One region of the Oceanobacillus sp. M60 genome, then DNA from elsewhere that is predicted to be linked to it. Evidence: riboswitches for the same ligand, from Rfam matches in the RefSeq annotation. Region 1 holds a riboswitch; each other region holds the start of a gene.
What was found. A riboswitch is a leader RNA that binds a small molecule or an ion and turns the genes downstream of it on or off. The one in region 1 is predicted to bind thiamine pyrophosphate.

Region 1 (7,835 bases):
AACCGGTATGCTCAAGTAACCTTCTTTTTCAATTTCAGCTATCCAATTATCAGATGGATGGCGCACGACTAACACATCTGCACCTATAGCTTCAAAAGTTTTGGCTGTGTCATATAAGGACTCTCCCTTGACAAGGCTGGAAGCTTCCGTATGAAAATCCAGCATCTCTAATCCAAGTTTTTTTTGCGCAACTTCAAAGCTCATTTTCGTTCTTGTACTTGGTTCAAAGAACAGGTTGGCTGCAAATAACTGTTTATTCAAGGTTCTTGGTGATTTTCTTATCAATTCGGCTTCTTTCAGAATTTGATTCATCGTTTCCTTCGACAGCTGCTGCATCGAAATAAAATGTTTCACGATTCATCTCTCCCTCTTTGGTGTCATTCTTTAAAATTGATTTTCATTATACAAATATATATGTTCAAAAAGTTGCTAACGGGTTTTGATGGGACGAGTAATCGCAGCAATGTTGTCAGGTTAGCGCGACCGCTGCGGAAAAACACTACGCTTTCCATGGGCTTGCGCTCAGCCTCCTCGAAAAAAGAAGACCACTTTTTTCTGCGGGGTCTTCCCACTGCGCTTTCCCATAGGAGTCTCCGTGTTTTTCCTCCGCTAGATAGGTTTTATTACTATCTATATCAAAATTAATAAAATTCATTAACCTGACAACATCGGTAACCGCAGCCCATCGGATAAAGCAAGTCAACTAAAGAGCTCTTCATTTATCATTTAGTGACTTTTTGAACTTCCTTAAAAAAAAAGCTCCCTGCAAAGGCTGCAGAGAGCTAGACGAATACCCTATAAGCATTCGCTATTCTGAACAACCTTTCAAATCTCTCTGGATCTGATTAAAAGTTATCATGTATTCTTTTCATAAATAGAAACAAGATCTACTTGATCTTTTTCACTTAGCTGAACAACAACAATTTCTTGCTCAGAAGTAGGTATATTCTTGCCAACATAGTCAGCCCGAATAGGCAGCTCGCGGTGCCCGCGGTCTACCAAAGCCCCAAGCTGAATCGCCGCCGGTCTGCCGACATCCATTACAGCATCCATTGCCGCACGGACAGTTCTGCCTGTATAAAGAACATCGTCAATCAGAATGACCTGTTTGTTCGTTATGTCCATATCAATAGAAACCGAGTTGATTCGCGGTTCTTCGTGATGATCCTTTTTTTCCAAATCATCCCGGTACATGGTAATATCTAATTCGCCAAACGGAACTTCGATGTCTTCAATTTGCTTGATTTTTTCTTGAATGTTTTTCGCCAGTGGAACGCCTCTTGTTTTGATTCCAATTAAAACAAGGTTCTCTCCGCCTTTGTTCTTTTCCAGGATTTCATGGGACATCCTGGTCAATGCTCTATTTATCGCTGCAGCATCAAGAATCTCTGTTTTTTTCTTCAAATTAGCCCGCCCCTTCCAAATTGCATAAAAATGCCCTTTTCCTGCTGATGGAAAAGGGCATACGTGTACCGTAAGCAAACTTGCTAATCGCAGCCTTCCTAGCCTCACAGGACTATTGTTAAAGGTCTTTATTTGTTGTTACTTATTATGTCAGAATATGACGAGCCTGTCAATACATTTTGCGGATTTGGTCGAGTGCTTCCATGAAGACAGCAGGCGGTGCTGCTTCAAATTCCATCTGCTGCTCTGTCCTCGGATGGATAAAAGCAATTTGCTTCGCGTGCAGAGCCTGCCCTTGGACATCTAACGATTTCCGCTGACCGTATTTGGGGTCGCCTACAATCGGAAAACCAATATATTGCATATGCACACGAATTTGATGTGTTCTGCCAGTCTCTAATTGGCATTCCACATGCGTATAGTCAGGGAAACGTTCGAGCACGCGAAAATGAGTAACCGCCTGTTTGCCGTTTTCAACGATCCCCATTTTTTGACGGTCTTTCGGATCTCTGCCGATCGGTGCATCGATTAACCCGGTCTCATGGCCAATTTCTCCATGAACAATTGCTTCATACGTTCTTTTTAATGTCTTTTCCTGCAGCTGCTCTGATAGATACTGATGGGCGTAGTCATTCTTCGCAGCAACTAAAAGTCCGCTCGTATCCATATCGAGACGGTGGACAATCCCGGGGCGCTCCACACCGTTAATTCCTGATAAATCAGTGCAATGATATAATAACGCATGGACCAATGTCCCGGTATGATGACCTGCAGAAGGATGGACAACCATCCCTTTTGCTTTATTCACCACCAGCAGGTCCTCATCTTCATAAACGATATCTAAAGGAATATTTTCCGGTTCTAAAACAAGCGGTTTGGTTTCAGGTATTTCCCATGTAAGGCTTTCTCCGGTTTGGCATTTTTGATTTGCTTTCACTGCTTCTCCATTCAGCTTGACATTGCCTTCTTCAATCCAGCCCTGAATTTGAGAACGCGAATATTCATGCAGCACATCCGCCAGTATTTTATCCACTCTTTTTTTATGCTCTGTTTCTGTCACTGTATGCTGGTTTACTGTCATTTTTTCTCTTTCCCCCGCTTTCTCTCATCCAAAATAATTGCAATCATCACAATCACCACACCAATTGTAAGAGATGCATCTGCGACGTTGAATATCGGAAAATTATAATTAAAAATATAGAAGTTTGCAAAGTCTACTACTTCTTGATATAAAATACGGTCGATGAAATTCCCGACCGCCCCTCCAATCAATACACTGACCCCGACAGCAATCAGGCGGTCCTGTTTTCCATGTGTATGTAAAAAGTATATTAACCCGGCAATCACAATAACCGTAATAATGTAAAATAACGTCATTTGTCCTTCTAAAATACCCCATGCTGCTCCTGAATTCCGATGTGAGGTAATATAAAAGAAGTCCTCCACAATCGGGATTGATTCACCTATTTCCATTCGTGCAGCAACAAGCCATTTTGTCCATTGATCTATCCCAATCAGGACAAGTGTAATCAGATAATATCTCCACATGTTCATTTCTCCAATCTAAAGCAAATCTGCGCCTTTTCAGGGTTCGTTTACCAAGCTTTCTTTATCTTATCCTTTCTGCTGGTAATTTTCAAGAAACAATACGGCTTTCCTTCTTTCTGACAGCTGCATTCATCGGTTCGTAAGCATATGAGCATATAAAAAATCCCCTCCGGCCGTTTTATAAACGGGCAGAGAGGAATATTATCAGAAAATATATCATTTAAAATTGAAAATCAACCTTTGTATCTTCCTGTGACTCATAGCCTTTCATATATTTAATTCGCCTTTGGGCGGCTGACTGGCTTACTTGTTCATCCGCGTGGTAGGAGGAGCGTACTAACGGTCCAGCTTCACAATGCGAGAAGCCTTTTTCAAGGGCGATATTTTTCAATTCTTCAAACTCATCGGGATGATAGTACCGTTCCACATTTAAATGCTTTTTGGTCGGCTGTAAATATTGCCCGATAGTAACTATATCCACATCATGCGCCCGCAGGTCATCCATTGCCTCGATAAGTTCTTCTTTTGTTTCTCCCAAGCCTACCATAATACTTGATTTCACAGGAGTGTCCGGAGCAATTTCTTTAACACGCTGTAACAGCTGCAAGGACCGGTCATATCTTGCAATTGCCCGAACACGTTTCGTTAAACGTCTCACCGTTTCAATATTATGATTGAAAATATCCGGTTCGCTGTCCATCAGTGTATGTAAGCTTTCATAGTCCCCTTTCATATCCGAAGGGAGAACTTCTATTGTACAGCCTGGATTCTGATGACGAACTGCACGGACTGTGTTGGCAAAAACAGCAGCTCCCCCGTCCTCCAGGTCATCACGCGCAACTGCTGTTATAACGACATGCTTTAATCCCATAATTTCAACAGAGTCAGCGACCCGCTTTGGTTCTCCCAGGTCAACTCCGCTTGGAAGACCAGTTTTTACGGCACAGAATCGGCAGCCGCGTGTACAGGTATCTCCTAAAATCATGAAAGTTGCCGTTTTTCGCTCGCTCCAGCATTCATAAATATTCGGACACTTTGCTTCCTCACAAACTGTGTTCAGCCGTTTATCCCGCATTAAGTTCTTTAATTTTTTGTATGATTCATTGGTGTTGATTTTTGTTTTCAGCCATTCTGGTTTACGAATATATTCTGATTGTTTAGCCAATGCCAGCACGCTCCTTGTTTGAGTTGATATTCCACGCTTCCGTTTCATACTTTGATTGTGCTAATTGCTCTACTTCATCCCACTCAGCCTTGGTTAATTGCAGAGGATGAAATTCTAAACCTAAACCTTCCTTGAACCCTTCTTTGAATGCATCCGTCAGCATATCATACCGATGCTCTCGATTCGTTAATTGATTAATCGTCACCGCTTTTTTAGAAAATGCTGCCCGGCTTCGTTCTCTTATTTTTTCGGAAGAGAATACAAATAAATCAAAAAGCATGTTTGTATTCATGCTCATAGGAATAGACCCATGCTGCATCAATACACCTTTTTTCCTTGTCTGTGCGTTTCCAGAAAGCTTTTTACCGTCAACAACCATTTCATAGAACGCAGGTTTTTCGAAGCATATTGCTGTCCTTCCTCTGGCACTTTCTCTGTCCAGTGTTGCATATTCTGCAGGAATCCCTAAATTGCGATATCCTTCAAATATTCCTTCTGCCAGTACATGGTAGGCCTCTTGTACAGATACAGGAATATCTGGATCACTCTCTGTAATAACCAGACTATACGTTAATTCATCGTCATGAAGCACAGCACTGCCGCCGGTCAAACGACGGACGAACTGACACTGATGGCGCTCCACTGCTTCCAGATCAATTTTCTTATCGACTTTTTGAAAGTAGCCAATCGATAAACTGGGCTTTTCCCAGCCATAGAAACGTAATGTCGGCGGAATTTTACCTTCTTGATGCCAATTGATCAAGCACTCATCAAAAGCCATGTTCCATGCAGCACCACGGAATCCTGTATCGATAAACGCCCACTGTTTCTTCAATTTCGTCACCTCCAATGAACAAATTACTTGTTGCAGGAGCTGCTCCCTGTTATGCCAAGCTTCTTAGCGGCCCTTCCTGATCATTAAGCTTAAAAGATACAAGCGAAATGGGGAATATATTCAATAAAAAAAGAGCCCATTCCATAGAATGCAGCCTTTGATAGATTTATTGATAAATGGATAAATTATCTAATTCCTTATCGACTGCACATTCCCCACGCTAGGATTATCTAGTTCGGGTGCCAAGGGTCAATACAGAATGTCTTTCTCAGCTTAACAGCTCCCCCAGTGCATAATACTTATTCAGTTTACAAATTAAGTCTACTGGTAATTTTTATAATTGTAAAGAAAAATACAATAATTAGCATTTACAATTTGCAGATATGTAAAAACAGGAGCCAGCTTTTGAGAAAGCTGGCTCCTGTTTTTTAATTCTCATAATTTTCTTTGACAACACTGGCACATCTAGCACATAGTGTTGGATGATCTTTGTCTTCGCCTACTGTTTCTGAAACAACCCAGCAGCGTTCACACGTTTCTCCAGGATGTTTTTCAACAGCAACCTCAACATAATCATATGCTTTGCCTGTTCCTTTTTCATCTGCGATAACTGCTTCTGAAACAATAAAGTATTGATGCAGATGCGAAATGTTTTCAAGCACCTGCTTCGTTTCTTCATCAAGCGGCACGATTGTAATTTTAGCTTCCAATGATTTCCCGATAACCTTTTCGCTTCTTGCTTCTTCGAGTGCTTTCAGAACATCATCTCTTACTTCCATAAAGTGACCCCATTTTCCGACAATGTCTTTTGCACCTGCAACCTCCCGCGGCTCAGGAATATCTGTTAAGTGAACCGTTTCTTCCTCCACTCCAGGAATGTATTCCCAAACTTCTTCCGTTGTATGCGGAATAATTGGAGCAAGCAATTTCACAAGTGTTGTTAAAATTTCATAGTAGCCTGTTTGAAGACTGCGGCGGCGCGGGTGGTCTGCAGCTTCAATATACAGGATATCCTTCGCAAAATCTAAATAGAAGGAGCTTAAATCAACAGCACAGAAATTATGGACTTGGCTGATTACTGGTGCAAATTCAAAGTGCTCATAATTATCACGTGCATTATTTAAGATCTGCTGCAGACGATAAAGCATATAACGGTCTACTTCCTGCAATTCTTCATCCTTCACGCGATCTTTGCTAGGATCAAAATCAGCAAGGTTCGCCAGTAAGAAACGGAAGGTATTCCGGATTTTACGATAGCTTTCTGAAGTCTGTTTTAAAATAGCATCCGAGATACGCACATCTGCCTGATAATCCACGCTGGAAACCCACAGACGCAAAATATCAGCACCTAATTGTTTTTGTACTTTGGACGGATCAACCGTATTTCCTAATGACTTACTCATCTTGCGGCCATTTCCATCCAGGGCGAACCCATGACTGATAATATTTTTAAATGGCGCTTTACCCGTTACTGCGACGGAAGTAGATAATGAAGAGTTAAACCAGCCGCGATACTGATCACTTCCTTCTAAATATACATCAGCCGGACGATCAAGTTCTTCCCGGTTCATCAGTACACCTTCATGTGAGGAGCCTGAATCGAACCAAACATCCATAATATCGACTTCTTTAGTAAACTTGCCATTTGGACTATGCTCTGATGTAAATCCATCCGGCAATAAATCCTTCGCTTCTCTTTCAAACCAGACATTGGAACCATGCTCACGGAAGAGTTCGGATACATGCGAAATCGTTTCATCTGTAATGATTGCTGTTCCGTCTTCCCCATAAAATACTGGAATCGGAACTCCCCAGGCACGCTGTCTGGAAATACACCAATCCTCACGGTCTCTCACCATATTATAAAGTCTTGTTTCTCCCCAATGCGGATACCAATGCACTTTTTTAATTTCATCAAGAATATCCTGACGGAAATCTTTAATAGATGCAAACCACTGGGAAGTTGCACGGAAGATAGTTGGTTTCTTTGTTCTCCAGTCATGCGGATAAGAGTGTGTGATAAATTCTAATTTTAATAAGGCGCCATTCTCATCCAATTGTTCTGTGATAACTTTATTTGCTGCATCGTAAAATAAACCTTCAAATCCTGGCGCTTCACTCGTAAAGACACCCTTTTCATCCACTGGGCAAAATGCATCGATTCCATATCTGCGGCAAACATAGAAGTCATCTTCCCCGTGACCAGGAGCTGTATGAACACATCCAGTCCCCGCATCAGTTGTAACATGTTCTCCAAGCATAACAAGGGATTTACGATTGTAAAATGGATGCTGTGCTTCTACACGATCCGCTTCCTGCCCTTTGAATTTCTTCACAACCGTTACATCTTCCCAGCCTAATACTTCTTTCACATCTTCTAATAAAGCTTCTGCAATGACATATTTTTCATCATTTACTTGTGCTACTACATAGCTTAAATCAGGATGTAAGCTGATTCCTAAGTTCGCTGGAAGCGTCCAAGGAGTTGTCGTCCAGATAATAATCTTCTCGCCGCCGTCAAGCACATCTTTTCCATCCGTTACTTCGAAGGAAACATAGATAGATGGAGAGCGTTTATCTTGATATTCGATTTCTGCTTCTGCAAGGGCAGATTCAGAAGACGGAGACCAATATACCGGCTTAAGTCCTTTATAAATATAGCCTTTTCGTGCCATTTCTCCAAACACCTTAATTTGAGAAGCTTCATAATCCTTCGTTAAGGTGATATATGGATTATCCCAATCACCACGTACACCTAATTTTTTAAATTGTGTACGCTGGCTGTCAATTTGTCCAAGTGCATATTCTTCACAAAGCTTGCGGAATTCTGCAACAGACATTTCTTTCCTTTTTACTTTCTTTTTCGCTAATGCTGTTTCAATC
Region 2 (7,835 bases), on a different contig from region 1:
CAGTAATTTATCACACCGTGTCAAATTACTTTACACTTCTTCATTTTCTCATAGATTTTTAGATGATATTCATGTAAAATAAATACAATTACTGTAATTGTATTTTTGTGAAAAAACAGACAATTGAAAAGGGGGAGATGTGGAAGTGGAAAGCATACAGGCAATAGTGGATACGGTTAATGGTATCGTCTGGGGGCCGATTACGCTCGTACTGATTGTAGGAACGGGAATATTTTTAACATTGCGTCTGGGATTTTTACAAGTAAGAGATTTACCTTATGCGCTTAAATTAACATTCTCTAAAAGTAAAAATAAAGACAAAAACGAAAAAGGAGATATTTCTCATTTCCAATCATTGATGATTGCTATGGCGGCGACACTGGGAATTGGTAATATGACTGGAGTTGCTTCAGCTGTGCTCCTTGGCGGTGTTGGTGCGCTATTTTGGATGTGGCTGGCGGCATTTTTTGGGATGGCCACAAAATATGGTGAAGCTATCTTAGCTGTTAAATACCGTACCGTCAATCATAAAGGGGAAATATCAGGCGGTCCAATGTATTATATTGAAAAGGGATTGGGCTGGAAATGGTTAGCTGTTTTGTTTGCGCTGTTTGGCTTTTTAGCATCCTTTGGAATTGGAAATATGACGCAATCGAATACTGTTGCCGGTTCCTTACAAGCTACTTTTAATATTAACCCATGGGTTACGGGAATCATCTTGATGGCGCTCACTGCATTAGTTTTGCTTGGCGGAGTGAGAGGCATTGGAAGAGTAACTGCTATCTTTGTCCCATTTCTGGCTTTGTTTTATATAGCTGGCGGACTGATTATTGTTATTTTAAATATTACGGAAGTTCCTGCGGCGTTTGCAGTTATTTTTGAGGCTGCATTTAATCCGGAAGCTGTCGGCGGGGGAGCTATCGGTTTAGCGATTCGATACGGGATTGCCCGCGGGGTGTTCTCCAATGAAGCGGGTCTTGGTTCAGCGCCAATTGCGGCAGCGGCAGCGAAGACGGATTATCCAGGGCGGCAGGCGTTAGTATCGATGACAGGAACATTTCTGGATACGATCGTGGTTTGTACGATTACCGGACTTGTTGTGGTGATGAGCGGGCTGCATTTGCAATTTGGAGCAGATGCAGCACCTGTCATTACAGGAGAAGCTTTTGACTTTTTCTTGCCTGGATTAGGTAATTATATTGTTGTATTCGGCCTTATTTTCTTTGCTTATTCCACTATTCTGGGCTGGTCCTATTATGGGGAGAAATGCTTCGGTTATATTTTTGGAGATCGAAATACAATCTATTATAAAATCATTTTCTGTCTGGTTATCCTGTTTGGTGCGGTTCAATCTGTGCAGTTAGTATGGGATCTTGCGGATATATTCAATGGATTAATGGCAGTGCCCAACTTGATTGCGCTCTGTTTATTATCCGGCGTGATTGTATCTGAAACAAATAAATTTAGAGAAGTACGGAGAAAGGAAAAAGAGGAGGAGAGGAAGCAGAAGCTGGCTGGTTAATGATTGCTGTAATAAATGATAAAGTTACAGTAATTTTCTATCGGACATATAAAGGAAATAATTGAGGGGAAATCAATTCGTATAAAAAGTGACTTCTTTGCATCCATGGAAGTCACTTTTTAGGTTTCTCAATAATTGAATTTAATTGCAGCTATAGGATTTATTCGTTCTAAAAGGTTGTCTTCAGGATTTCCAAATAATATCACTTCTCCAGTAACAAGAGTCCCGTTTACAAGAGGACAGCTATGTAAGCCAAGCTGAGCTGTTCTTTTTAATCTGTTTTATTTATTATAAAATACCTTTAGAAATAATAGATGCTCCTATCCTCATATAACAGGAGTATCTCAGTAAAAGTTATTCTTTTTATTTTATTATACCGTTGTATATCCTATATTATTTCACCAAATTTCACCTGAAAACATATTAAAATAGGCGGATATATCTTTTTTTATATACAAACAAATCTCATGATTTTAAAAGATAAATTAGAATAATTTGCATATTATAATTTTATATGTTTAAATAGATTCTACTTTAAGTTATTTTTCCTACAGTTCTCTATAGATGTGGCTGATGAAAATAACATTGTGAATTTTAACGTATTTTTCAATCATACAAGTTCATTTATAGAATCAAAAATTTCATATTTCTATAATCACTAGGGGAGCGATTTTTATCGCTGAGAAAGGAAACTTGACTCTTATAACCTGATTTAGTTAAGACTAACGTAGGGAAGTGATGACTTACTTAAGTAGATAATAATCTAGTTATGTATTCATTTCCCATTCATCTGTATTCGTTGAATGGGTTTTTTAATGCTTATGTCATAAATTCAATAAAAGAGATACCAATTTAATAAGAATGTAGGGGGACCAGTGTTGCTGGTTGAGATACTATCCGTAAGATATAGACCCTTAGAACCTGATCTGGTTGAGACCAGCGTAGGGAACATGCAAAGTAATTTCTATCATAAGGAAATGTATGTACCCTGGGCTTCATGTCTGGGGTATTTTTTATTTGGAAGGAGGGATGCATTTTCGATTAGCTGATGATTGCTTTTAAGACATAATAATACACTCTTTGTTAGAAAGAAGGTAGAGAACGAAGGATGAGAGAACAAAATAAAAAAATAGCTCTTCAGTTTCAAAACGTAAATTTCTATTACAAAAATGATGCAGGGAAAATTCCTATATTAAAAAATATGAATCTTTCTATTGCGGATGGTGAATTTGTAAGCATTATCGGTGCAAGTGGGTCCGGCAAGTCGACAATTTTCCGTCTAATTGTCGGATTGGAGGAACTGAAAAGCGGAACTATCTATTTAAACGAGGATCCAGTAACCAATCGTTCTGGAAAAGTTGGTTATATGCCTCAACAGGATTTATTGATGCCATGGCGGACTGTTCAACAAAATGCAGCTCTTCCATTGGAACTGCAAAAGGAAAATCATCTCGATAGAAGAACTGTTCAAAACTTGCTGGAGGCCTTTGGGTTAAAAGGATACGAGAATAAATACCCTCATGAATTATCTGGGGGGATGCGGCAACGGGTTTCCTTTTTAAGAGCCACGTTATCCGGATCTAATGTGTTGTTGTTGGACGAACCTTTTTCAGCCTTAGATGCAATGACCAGGTTATATATGCAGGAATGGTTATTAGAACAATGGGAACAACAGCAATCTACTATTTTGTTTATAACACATGATATTTCAGAAGCATTATTTTTGTCTGACCGCATTTTCGTCATTACGGATACCCCATTTACAACATTAAAAGAAATTAAAGTACCTTTAGAACGTCCAAGACGACAATACGATTTAGATAAAGAGGAAGTGACGGAGCTAAAAAATGATTTACTAGATCAGTTTCGGATGAGGGTGTAATGCATGAAAAATTATCTTTATTCTATTATTTTAATCACAATCTTTTTGCTTATATGGGAAGCGGGAGCGGGGTTTGTCGCTACATCATTTATTTTGCCAGCGCCAACCGAAATCGTGAAGAAGCTATGGGAATTAAAAACAGAGCTCTTGTTGCATCATCTTCCTATGACGCTTGCTGTTATTATCATTGGTCTTGGGATTTCATTGGTACTGGGAGTTGCTTTAGCAATAAGCATGAATCTATCTAAAACATTACAACAAGCGATTTATCCTATTTTAATTGCATCACAAACTATTCCTATTATTGCATTGGCGCCCATTTTTGTACTTTGGTTCGGTTATTCCATCTGGAGTAAAGTTATCGTTACAATTATCATTACCTTTTTTCCAATTACCGTCAGTACTTTCGATGGTTTTCGATCAACAAGTAAAGAGCTGAAAGAATTATTTCAAACATTAGGTGCATCTAAAAGTGCTCTTTTTTTCAAATTAGAAGTCCCATCCGCACTGCCTTCTTTTTTTTCAGGGCTAAAAGTAGCGGTGCCAATGAGCGTGATTGGAGCGGCAATTGGAGAGTGGCTGGGTGCACAAGCTGGTTTAGGGTATTTTAGTCGTCGGATGATGACACAGTTTAATGGAGCGGGTGTATTTGCTCCGATTGTCCTTCTTTCTTTGATTGGAATTTTATTGTTTATTACTGTTGTTTTATTAGAAAAATATATATTGAAATGGAGAAGATCTTAATATGAAAAAATTATCAATAATAGTTGGTATTCTAATAATCTTTATTAGTTTAAGTGCTTGTGGAAATGAAAAGGAAGAATCTATAGCAGAGGATAATAAAAACGTAAAAGAAACAAATACCGTTTCTATTATGCTTGATTGGTACCCGAATGCTGTACATAGTTATCTATACGTAGCAGAAGAGAAAGGGTATTTTGAAGAAGAGGGAATCGATGTTGATATTCAATTTCCAGCAAATCCGACAGATCCGCTGTCACTTGCAGCTTCAGGCAATGTGACGATGGGATTATATTACCAGCCTGATGTGATTGCAGCAAGAGCAAATGAAAATATCCCTGTTAAATCCGTGGCTGCTATTGTTCGGGAGCCATTAAATCACATTGTTTACCATTCCGATGATCCGGTAAATTCTCCGAAAGATTTAGAAGGGAAGCAGGTAGGGTATCCTGGAATTCCTGTTAATGAAGCAATTGTTCAAACAATTGTTGAACATGACGGTGGAGATTATGAAAAAGTAGATATGCTGAATGTGGAATTTGAATTGGGTTCTTCTCTTATTTCTGAGCAGGTTGATGCTGTAAGTGGTATGTATGTAAACCATGAAGTGCCAGTTCTGCGCAGTGAAGGCTATGATATTGATTTTATTAATCCAGTAGATTACGGGGTTCCTCACTTTTATGAAATTGTCGCTGTTACCAGTGACGAGACATGGGAAGAGGAACAGAAAAATATTGAAGCATTTTGGCGGGCTGCACGAAAAGGATATGATTTCATGATTGAAAATGAAGAAGAGGCACTGCAAATCCTGCTTGATCACCAGGATGAAGGAAACTTTCCCTTAGAAAAAGAAATAGAAACAGAAAGCTTGTCTATTCTCTTACCAAAAATGGAATCAGAGCAAGGTTTTGGATCACAAGAAAAAGCTTCATGGGAAGAAACAGCAAAATGGTTAAAGGAATATGGAGTAATTAAAGAAATTCCAAACATCGATGATATATTTATCAATATTGAATAATAATATCCTAAATGGCAATAGGAAATGTAACACTTTATATGAAGTCATTATATAGGGCTGGAATGGAATTTCTTGATAAGGTTGCCTAGATTACCTCATCAAAAAATTCTGCGAAAAGGTATTTTCAGTCAATTTTCGAACTGCGTAATGTACGGTATTAGAATATACGTTCATTGTGTGTCCTTTTTTTGACGAATCTCCTAATTAGCCCATTATGCCGACGATGATCAACGCTTTTTCCGTGCAGTTTTTTATGGTTTCGGTGTTTTTCTTTTTATTGGAACGATGAAAATATCAATTTTCGCTGGCTTCTTCAAGGATATGCAGCTCCTGATCATTCGACCAGCTTACAATGTCCAAGCCGCTGTAGACGCAGAATTTATCGTGGGAATAGATGTCTTTTCCGATCGTAACGACACAGCTACGTTGATTCCGATGCTTCAATATTTAAAGGAAAACCTCCCTTTCACGTATCGTCATATTGTTGCGGATTCTGGATATGAAAGCGAAGAAAATTATGTCTATTTAAAGAAGCAAAAGCAGACGGGCTATACCAAGCTGCAAAATCATGAACGCAAGAAAAAAGCTTCTTTCAAAAAAGGATATCAAACATCGGGAAAACATGGCTTACGACAAAAATACAGATACCCTACACCTGTGCCAATGATCGGAAGTTACAAGTCATTAGAAACTATACACGAACTTCACAGACAGGCTACGAATCTCAAGTAACGGTCTACGAATGTGAAGACTGTTCCGATTGTCCGCTTAAAGAAAAATGTACGAAAGCGAAAGGGAATTGTCAACTGCATGTAGCTAAGGAATTTCTGGCTTACCGAGAAACAGCACAAGAAAATATTCTAACAGAAGCAGGCAAGCTGTACCGTATGAATCGTTCCCATTCAGGTGGAAGGAACATTCGGCATACTGAAGGAAGATTATCAACTGAAGAAGTTTCGTACGAGAGGAACAGGCAATGTACAAAATGAGCTTTTGATTCTAGCATTTGGTTATAATTTCAATAAAATATATAAGAAAATCCAAGCTAATCGCCTGGATCTTTATTATCACCCATTAAAGACAGCTTAAAAATTATTAAAAGGCGAAGCTTATTTAAGTACGTCAAAAAAACGAACAATTTTCTTTTTACCGCCAAAAATAAGATAGCGAATCTCAAAAGGAGCTGTCGCAAAATGCGTATCATGCATTTTGCGACAGCTCCAATTTAAAAGTTAAAGTCATCTCATATTAACGAAGCTCACTCAATTCAACCGTACGATTCTCTTTCCAGGAAAGTTTCGCAGCTTTTGCTAACAGCTCAGCCTGTAGCCCGTCCTCGAATTTTGCCACGACGGGTTTATCTTCTAAAATAGATTGGGCAAAATCATGGATTTCCGCGATGTATCCTTCATTATAACGCTCAAGGAAGAAATACATTGGCTTGTCCTCGGTAACCGCAGCATTTGTGCTTACTTTTACATTGGTCGGCTTCTGATTTTCTACCTGGACCATGCCGTTATTGCCGAATACTTCGATACGCTGGTCATAGCCGTATACTGCTTGGCGGCTGTTATCAATTACTCCCAGAGAATCATCTGCAAAGGTGAGGGTGATAATGGCTGTATCTACATCATCATTGCGTGAAAAACGATCATCTACCAGAGAAGACGCTTTTACGGTAATGTTTTTCACATCTTGACCGGATAAGTAACGAATCATATCGAAATCATGGATCGCCATATCGATAAATAGGCCGCCGGAGCGTTTTACATATTCTTCTGGCGGAGCTTCCGGATCACGGGAAGTGATTTTAATAACATGCGGTGTACCAATATCACCATTGCGGACAACATCATGTGCTTTTCTGAAATGTGTATCGAAACGGCGGTTAAAACCTACTTGGAATTTGACGCCTGTTTCTTTAATCACTTCCAAGGTTTCTTTTGTTTTTTCAATATCAAAGCTGATTGGCTTTTCGCAGAAAATATGCTTGTTATTCTTTGCTGCTTTTGTAATAAAATCAATATGGGTATCCGTGCTTGAGCAGATAAAAACAGCATCGATTTCTGGGTCATTAAGAATATCATCTGCATTCTGTGTGATAACAGGAACAGCCTTTAAATAATCGATATCCTTCAAGTGATCGGTGTATACATCAGAAATTGCTTTTAACTGGTATTTATCGGATAGCAGAATATTTTTAGCATGCAGCTGTCCGATACGTCCAGCGCCAATGATGCCTACAACTACTTTTGTCATTGTCATTCCTCCAAGTCTGTAACTGTCTATGTGAAGCGACAGTTGTTCTGATAATATGGACTTATGCTTTATTGGAAGAACCAAATAAACGCATTTTTTCTATTACTACTCTTTCAATTGCATTCATCCCTGTTGTCATAATTTCCGGGATCTTATGGGAATCTGGATGCTGCTCCAGGTAGTCACGTACTGCTTTTGTCCATGCTTGATTGCATTCGGTATTTACATTGATTTTGGCATGCCCGTATTCAATGGCTTTTACAATTTGGTGGGCAGGAATACCAGAACCGCCATGCAGAGCCAGAGGAACCTCATTCAGGTTGTCAGAGATTTCCTGCATTAAATCAAATGCCAGCTTTGGTTCACCCTGATAAACGCCATGAACCGATCCAAGCGCGGCTGCAAGCAGATCT
Region 3 (7,835 bases), on a different contig from region 1:
TTCTGTTTTTAGCACTCTCTCTCACAGAGTGCTAAACCTCTATTACATGAATACCATATTCTATTTTAACTGTCAATATTAGTCGCATATAGCCTAAACAACATGTATAATAGAAAATATATAGAAGAGGAGGGGTCTCGATGCTTCATGAATGGTTAAAAGATTCCAAACATACCGTCGTTTTCACTGGCGCAGGAATGTCTACAGAGAGTGGGCTGCCTGACTTTCGTTCCACAAACCGGGGACTTTGGAGAAAGAAAGACCCAAGCAAAATCGCAAGTGTAGATGCTTTAAATCATCACGTAGAGGATTTTATCGAATTTTATCGGGAGCGCGTCCTGGGCGTCAAAGAAGTTGGTCCGCATAAAGGACATCACATTCTTGCCGATTGGGAAAATAATGGACTGATCCAATCGATTATTACCCAAAATGTGGACGGTTTTCATCAGGCTGCAGGCAGCAGACACGTTCATGAGCTTCATGGAACCCTGCAAGAGCTGCATTGCCAAAGCTGTGGGAAAATCTACGACAGTTCTGCTTATTTAAATGAAGACTATCACTGTTCCTGCAGCGGAATACTCAGACCTTCTATTGTATTATTTGGGGAAATGCTCCCTGAGGATGCCTTTTCTGCTGCGTTTGAGCATGCAAAGAAAGCCGATTTATTTATCGTGCTAGGTTCCTCTCTATCGGTTACGCCAGCCAACCAATTCCCGGAAATCGCAAAACAAAATGGCGCCAAACTTGTCATTGTCAACCAGGAGAAAACACCATTAGATGAGTTTGCAGATGAAGTTGTTTTTGACCGGAAGATTGGGGCTTATTTAGGAGAAACGGATCAATTATTATAAAACAGATAAAAGGCAAGGAAGCGCTGCACGCTTCCTTGCCTTTCTTGATGGATTAAAATAAATACAGCTCTATTTGTTTTAAGCAAGGCGAGTAACCTCAGCCCCAAAATTTTGATCTTATGCCATCCATTTAGGCGGTGTATTCTTATTCCAATAAATATCCCCGATATGATAATGCTTTTGGAATCCATCCTCACTTAAATGGTAATGAAAATTAAAATAATACCCTTCCAATGGTCGGTTTTCCCTGCGTACATGAAACTTTGCCAATGTTTTGCCGGTGCTGTTATTGGAAACATTGAAAATCCGCTCCCCATAGCCGTCTGAAGGTTTTTCCGTAATCGCTATATCCTTATATATGGCAGAATGCTCGACAAGATCAGACAACACCAATTCCATCTGCGGTAAAATCATAGCAGAAAATTCATCCTCGACCTTCCCCGCAATCCTCGTTCCAAATTTTTCGATACTCAATTTTTTCGCCTCTTCATGAAGGTGGCCAAGAAAAGCTTCTCTTGGGTCTTCTACATTGTATGATTGGGTGGTTTCCTCGATAACAGATGTTGTTTCGATATCTGATGAAGAAGATACGCTGCTGTCATCCCGCTTATTGGCGTCGACTTCCAAAAGATTTGTTGGCGTATAGATACCCAATGTTAAAATTGTTATAAATATGACTGCTATTTTTCTCCACCAGAGCTTCATCTGCTTCACCCATCTTCCGTATCCGTTTTCTTTATTTTACCATGAATCCATTTCTTGTCTATCCAACCATTCTACTTTTTTGAATATTGGAAGAAAATAATTTGTTATACGGAACATTCTGCTTATACATTTTTTTACAACTCAAGAAATCATATAGGGTGATTTTACCTTATACCGGCCAGCCTTCACGCTTATATGCCATATCCCAAAACATATATTCATAGCGGCTCGTATTCAGAAAAATAGCTTCTAAATGATTCAGTTCTGCTTCTGTACAGCCTTCCGCAAGCTCGTCTAATTTTTCAATCAGCCACTTGCCGATGGAACCAAATTCATCCGAGCTGTACATTTTCACCCATTCCCCATACTGTTCATGCTCCAGTGCACCCGGCTTTTTTGCCAGCTCCAGACCAATTTCATAATAACTCCAGGCACATGGCAGAATCGCTGCAATTAAGTCTGCTAAAGAACCTTTCTGTGCCTCTGCAAGCATATTACTGCTGTAGGCAAGCGTTACAGGCCCTGGAACCGTAGATTCTAATTCTTCTCTGGAAATACCGAGACGCTCGGCATACTGGCGATGAAGATCCATTTCGAAATTCAGGGTTTCATCCAGCGATTTAGCAAAGCCGGACATGGTATCTAAATCTTTTGCAAGCACCGTTCCCATCGCGATTACTTTTGAGTACTCTATCAAATACTTGTAATCCTGACACATGTAGAATTTAAATGACTCCATATCGAGTGTTCCATTTCCAATTCCCTGCACAAACGGATGCTGGTGGCTTTTCTCCCAAATCGAATCTGCTGACTTGCGAATACGTTCTGTAAATTTCATGTTCTATGCACTCCTTTTTCTATCATTTTTATAAATGCCTTATTCCTGTTTTTCTGTTTGACACCATTTCAAAATAAATCGCAGCAGGGACACTGTATAATCTACTAACTCGTCGATATTTACCTGCTCATCCACGGCATGGGCATGCTTCAATTCACCCGGTCCATAGCAGACCGTCGGAATCCCGTATGCTGCAAGCCAGCCGCCATCGGTTACTGTTTCAGACATTCGGACTTTCGCTTCCTCGCCAAAGGCTTTGCTATGACTCTCCTGTAACATCGCAAAAGCAGCATGTTCTTTATCTACGGAGAAAGACGGGAAAATTTCACCGCGGTCCACAATCATCGATTCGCCTCCCCATTCAAAGGCGGGTGGATTATCCCGCATCCAGACATCCGCTTCAGCCGTCTTGCGTAAATGGGACTCAATTTCTGCAGCAACCTGCTCAGCAGTCTCATCGGGATAATAATGAACGGTAATCCATAGGCGGCATTCATCAGCAATAAAAGCAGCATGTCTGCCTCCTTCAATCACTGCCGGGTTGATGGTATTGGTTCCTGGGGGAAAGCCTGGATAGGATTTGGTCACTGCCCAATGTCGCTCCAGCTCCTGCAACGCAGTAAGGAGCTTATTCATCTTTTCAATGGCGCTGGCCCCTTTCATCCCGCCGCCTGCATGAATGAGCTGGCGACGTGTACCATCATGGTGCGTGATTGGACTTTTCACTGTGATCCAGCCGGTAATAACGCCTCCTTGCCCATGTATTTCACAATGACTTGTATCTGCAACGATGGCATAATCCGCTGTATACCCGCGTTCTCCACATTGCTTCGTCCCTGCTTCTCCAACCTCTTCCCCAATGACGGACTGCAGAATAACATCCCCGCCAAGGCGAATCTGGTGGTCATGCAATATGCGCATCGCAAATAAACACGCTGCCAGACCGCCTTTCATATCTGCTGCACCCCGCCCAAATAATGTACGTCTTTCCACTGCTGGCTGAAATGGCGCATGCTTCCAGTTTTCACCTTCCTCTATAGAAGCGACATCCACATGCCCATTAAGAATCAAGCTGTTGTATGTATCGGAAGCAGTTCCACGTAAACAGCCGACGACATTCGGGTCACCGGGATAAACCTCCCATTGTTCTGTTTCAAAATTCATTTCCTTCAAGTAGTTCGCAATGTAAGCTTGGATAGCCTCTGTATTTCTTGCAGGCGGGGCTGGCGTTTCAAAACGAATTAAATCGCTGACAAGCGCTATTAACTCGTCTTCTCGATTTCGAACCTCCTGAATTACCCTATCCATTCAAAAACCTCCTTTTCAGCACGCAAAAAAGCCGCCTCCTGATATAGAAAGCGGCAGAAAAGTTTGGTTCATTTGCCTATAGGCATATTCCGCCCACTTCCCTCCGCTAGTACGAACTAGATCAGGTTGGTAAGGGTCAAGGCAATATGCCTCTCTCAGCTTAATAAGCACCCCTAGTGGATCCATTGCGTATGTATTTATCCATTTCAGATTACCATACAGTTCTGGAAGCGTAAAGCAGAATTTAAAAGGAAGGATGATTCTACTGTCCATTGTCTGTATACATATTGCTGCTTTTTTGCGCAATATGTCTTATTGTCATCGTCGTCTTTAGTATCTATCCTTTCGGTTTCATTACTTATAATCTCGAACATATACCACTGCTAAAAAAATTAGAGGATAAAGCAGCTTCACTGTTTCTCTTTTCTCTATTGGGAATCGTTTGCTTGGTATTTTTAATGGCATATGTCTTTATGGGAAAATCTATCGTTAGTATTGTGCAGTCCCATAGCGGAGACCAAATAGAAACCGAAGCCTATATTTCGGATAGGGAATATGACTATAATGCTGGCCGCTATAGCACAAGTTCATACTATTTGCATTTATCTTTCTACGCAGAAGACATAAACAAGGAGGTTATGGTTTCCAAAGAAGTATCTTCTCGTATATTTTCTCAGGCTAACCATGTCATTGATGTTCAATATCCTGAAGGACAGCCTTATAAAGCACACATAGCAGGGACTAAATTTAGAGATTTTTTCGGATCCAGCTTTATTATTTATAGCTGCATTCTCATCGTTACGGCTTTATTAATATATGCACCTGTTTTAATGCGAAGAAAGAAGAAAACAGGCTCTTTTTATAGGAAACAGAAAAAGGATTTCTCCAATAAATAACGAATACATAAGATATACAATTTTCTGAGAGGAGTATTTCTTATGCTTATGCAGCCGGCAAAATTATCTCCAGGAGATAAGGCAGCGACTGTCAGCCTCTCCTGGGGCGGAGCAGGCGAGCCCTCCTTAAGCTGGCGCTACCAGCAGGGTGTGGAACGCTTAGAGAGCGTGTTTGGGCTTGAAGTCGTTCCAATGCCTAACAGCTTAAAAGGACAAACTTATATAGATGAACATCCCGAGGCACGGGCCGAAGATTTAATGACTGCATTCAAAGACCCTGAAATCAAAGCGATTATCTCTAATATTGGCGGTGATGACAGTATTCGTCTGCTTCCCTATATCGATTTTGAGATTATCCGTCAAAATCCAAAGATTTTCATGGGATTTTCTGATACGACGATTGCTCATTTATTCTGCTTCCATGCTGGTTTATCCTCCTTCTACGGACCAGCAATCATGACAGATTTTGCAGAAAATGTGGCGATGGATGATTATACGGTGCAAGCCATTCAAAGCATGCTTTTTGAAGCAGAAGCGGTCGGCGGCATCCCTGCACCGGAAAAGTGGACAAGTGAATTTTTAGAGTGGGATATTTCCAATAAGTCTATTGCCAGAACAATGCACCCTAATCAGGGTTACGAACTGCTGCAAGGAAACGGTATCGCAAAAGGGAACCTCATCGGCGGCTGTATCGAAGTACTTGAATTTGCTAAAGGAACAGCCATTTGGCCGCAGCAGGAAGCATGGCAAAACAGCATTCTCTTTTTTGAAACATCAGAGGAAAAAACGGATCCAGAATTAATTAAAAGATGGCTTCGAAATTATGCCGCTCAGGGGATTCTACACCAAGCGAATGGAATGATTGTTGCCAAGCCTTATGGGGAAGTACATTACGAGGCGTACAAGGAAGTTATTCTATCTGTTTTAGCAGAAAACAGGCTGAATGACCTCCCAGTGTTATATGGGGTTTCTTTTGGACATACCGAACCAAAAACGCCCATTCCATATGGAAGATTAGCACGAATTGATTGTAATCAGGTATCCTTTTCAATTTTGGAAGCAGCTGTGACAGATTAAATCCGGCTGCTTTTCTTTGCCAAAAATAAAAGGAGACATATTGCGTCTCCCTTCCGTTTCAATCTTTCTGTTTCACATCAAAGATATTCTTTAAGAATTTCTTTTCCTTTTTGACTTACATATAATCCGCCTGGCAGCTGTATATTATCATCATTGACTTCTCCTGTAATAAAACAAGTCTTTTCAGCTTCGTATTTCCGTATGATAATTCGGTCTTCCTCTACGAATATTTCCATCGGATCCCGCTCTTGTATGTTCAAACTTCTTCGCAATTCCTTAGGTATAACAATCCGGCCCAGTTCGTCCACTTTTCTAACGATACCAGTGCTTTTCATTCTGCACGCTCCTTTTTTATATTTCTTAAGATAACTGTCTATATCATCCCCTCTACCCTTTTATGGAAATGTATAAACAACAAAGGAACTTATTAACAGTGTGAAAAAGCGGCAGCAGTAATCGATATCACTATCCATAAATACGGTGAGAAACGGTGATTGGTTAAAATATACTGCGTTTTATATAAGCTGTAGCAGATTTGAAGTCGCTCTTATTATTAAATCAATTGAGACAGTGATATACTATCCATATAATCCTTTTTAGAAACGTTCGTTACACAAAGTAAAAAGTAAGCTCTTTCATCCGCATTTTTCTTTTTCCAAAAAGATTTACAACTTACCTGGACGGAAAAAGAAACGGTCGAAAAGAAGCCAGGAAAAGTTTATGCCCCTATAACTACTTCTTACTTCATGCAAATAGGGAGTTTGTAGTAGAATAGAGTAAGCATCATTACTGGAAGCTGAAAATAAGCTCCCAACCATATGCAGGAGGAATTTGAGGTATGCAAAAACTTATTATTCCTGAAGAGGATATTGTGCTTGCTATATGTATGTACATTGCTGAAGAACAGAATATGAGTGCAGATGACGTCCAAGTAGAGTTATTTTATGATGATTACACTGGATTTTCAGCAGAAGTCGTGACATCATCTGGAAAACAGGAATGGATGACCAAGCAAATTATTGCTGCATTAAGAAAATGGATCAAAGAAAATCTCCACGCCGATCCGTATGCAGGCTTAAAATTGGATTTAGACAGACGAAACGGCATTTATGCACGTCTTCGATACAATAGTTAATATTTCACAAAGCTTTCATCCTATTTTTCATTTTTAAGTTTCTTTACATATTTTTGAAGATGCAGGAGCAGCAGCCTCCGCTTCTATGAATAGCGTATTTATTTTCATTATTTTATTTTTTAACTGGATGAACACTTCTTTTAAGATGGTTTAAAAAGCTTAAGAAACGTTTCTAAGCATGTATGTACATAATAGCCAAAAAATCCTTATTTTCTTCATGAATGAAGAAAATAAGGATTTTTGAGTTTGATAATGAATTCTCTGTAAAAGAGAATTATTGTTCTATTTGTTTTCTGATCCATTTTTTCCTCCCGCCTGTTCTGATTTCTCGTACAAGCTCATATACTTAACCAATGACTTGATGAGGAAAGGAGAGATATGTTGGAGTTTATACAGACCATCGGACAGATTCTCCTGATTAATATTTTACTGAGTGGAGATAACGCGATTGTCATTGCAATGGCGAGCCGGAATCTTCCGGAACATCTTCAGGCACGCGCTATTCGCTGGGGAACGTTCGGCGCAATCGCACTTCGGATTCTCTTTGTATTTATTATGATTTACCTGTTGCAGCTTCCTTTTATCCAATTAATCGGCGGATGTCTCCTATTGTATGTAGCATATAAATTACTGGTGGATAAGCAGGATCACAGCCAGATGAAAAGCGGGAATTCCTTGCGGGAAGCCATTACGATTATTATCTTTGCTGATGTGATTATGAGCTTGGATAATGTACTAGCCATCGCCGCCATTGCTGATAGTGATTTACTTCTGATTATTGCCGGGATTATTTTAAGCATCCCGATTATCTTAACAGCCAGTGAATTGATTTTGAAGCTCATTGAGAAATTTCCGATTATCATTTACATTGGTGCCGGCCTGCTTGCCTGGACAGCCGGAAAAATGCTGTTAGAAGAAGCATTGGTACAGCAGCTTTTTGCTTCGCTGAAATATGGACAGCTTATCTTCCTTAACATTCTTACCCTTGCCGTTCTTTTTATTGGGAAATGGCGCAGAAATCAATT

Region 2: another riboswitch for thiamine pyrophosphate. It lies ahead of ACW0TQ_RS02295 (ABC transporter ATP-binding protein); the one in region 1 lies ahead of ACW0TQ_RS16260 (lipoate--protein ligase family protein).
Region 3: another riboswitch for thiamine pyrophosphate. It lies ahead of ACW0TQ_RS12015 (acetylornithine deacetylase); the one in region 1 lies ahead of ACW0TQ_RS16260 (lipoate--protein ligase family protein).

What each region holds. Positions count from the first base shown of each region.
Region 1 covers NZ_JBSSNH010000006.1:271,851-279,685, reverse strand. The annotation lists gene ACW0TQ_RS16285 (aspartate carbamoyltransferase catalytic subunit) at 1-354, opposite strand, end outside; gene pyrR (bifunctional pyr operon transcriptional regulator/uracil phosphoribosyltransferase PyrR) at 856-1,404, opposite strand; gene ACW0TQ_RS16275 (RluA family pseudouridine synthase) at 1,574-2,485, opposite strand; gene lspA (signal peptidase II) at 2,482-2,952, opposite strand; gene lipA (lipoyl synthase) at 3,173-4,117, opposite strand; gene ACW0TQ_RS16260 (lipoate--protein ligase family protein) at 4,110-4,952, opposite strand; TPP riboswitch at 5,147-5,249, opposite strand; gene ileS (isoleucine--tRNA ligase) at 5,381-7,835, opposite strand, start outside.
Region 2 covers NZ_JBSSNH010000001.1:449,454-457,288, reverse strand. The annotation lists gene ACW0TQ_RS02300 (alanine/glycine:cation symporter family protein) at 155-1,522, shown strand; TPP riboswitch at 2,173-2,273, shown strand; TPP riboswitch at 2,378-2,487, shown strand; gene ACW0TQ_RS02295 (ABC transporter ATP-binding protein) at 2,631-3,404, shown strand; gene ACW0TQ_RS02290 (ABC transporter permease) at 3,408-4,148, shown strand; gene ACW0TQ_RS02285 (ABC transporter substrate-binding protein) at 4,150-5,163, shown strand; gene ACW0TQ_RS02280 (transposase) at 5,449-5,895, shown strand; gene ACW0TQ_RS02275 (transposase) at 5,802-6,152, shown strand; gene ACW0TQ_RS02270 (transposase) at 6,070-6,252, shown strand; gene iolG (inositol 2-dehydrogenase) at 6,412-7,422, opposite strand; gene fba (class II fructose-1,6-bisphosphate aldolase) at 7,484-7,835, opposite strand, start outside.
Region 3 covers NZ_JBSSNH010000004.1:277,400-285,234, forward strand. The annotation lists gene ACW0TQ_RS12000 (NAD-dependent protein deacylase) at 141-851, shown strand; gene ACW0TQ_RS12005 (YpjP family protein) at 969-1,556, opposite strand; gene tenA (thiaminase II) at 1,726-2,394, opposite strand; gene ACW0TQ_RS12015 (acetylornithine deacetylase) at 2,434-3,702, opposite strand; TPP riboswitch at 3,784-3,887, opposite strand; gene ACW0TQ_RS12020 (hypothetical protein) at 4,149-4,598, shown strand; gene ACW0TQ_RS12025 (S66 family peptidase) at 4,641-5,675, shown strand; gene ACW0TQ_RS12030 (AbrB/MazE/SpoVT family DNA-binding domain-containing protein) at 5,753-6,010, opposite strand; gene ACW0TQ_RS12035 (DUF2653 family protein) at 6,514-6,810, shown strand; gene ACW0TQ_RS12040 (TerC family protein) at 7,189-7,835, shown strand, end outside.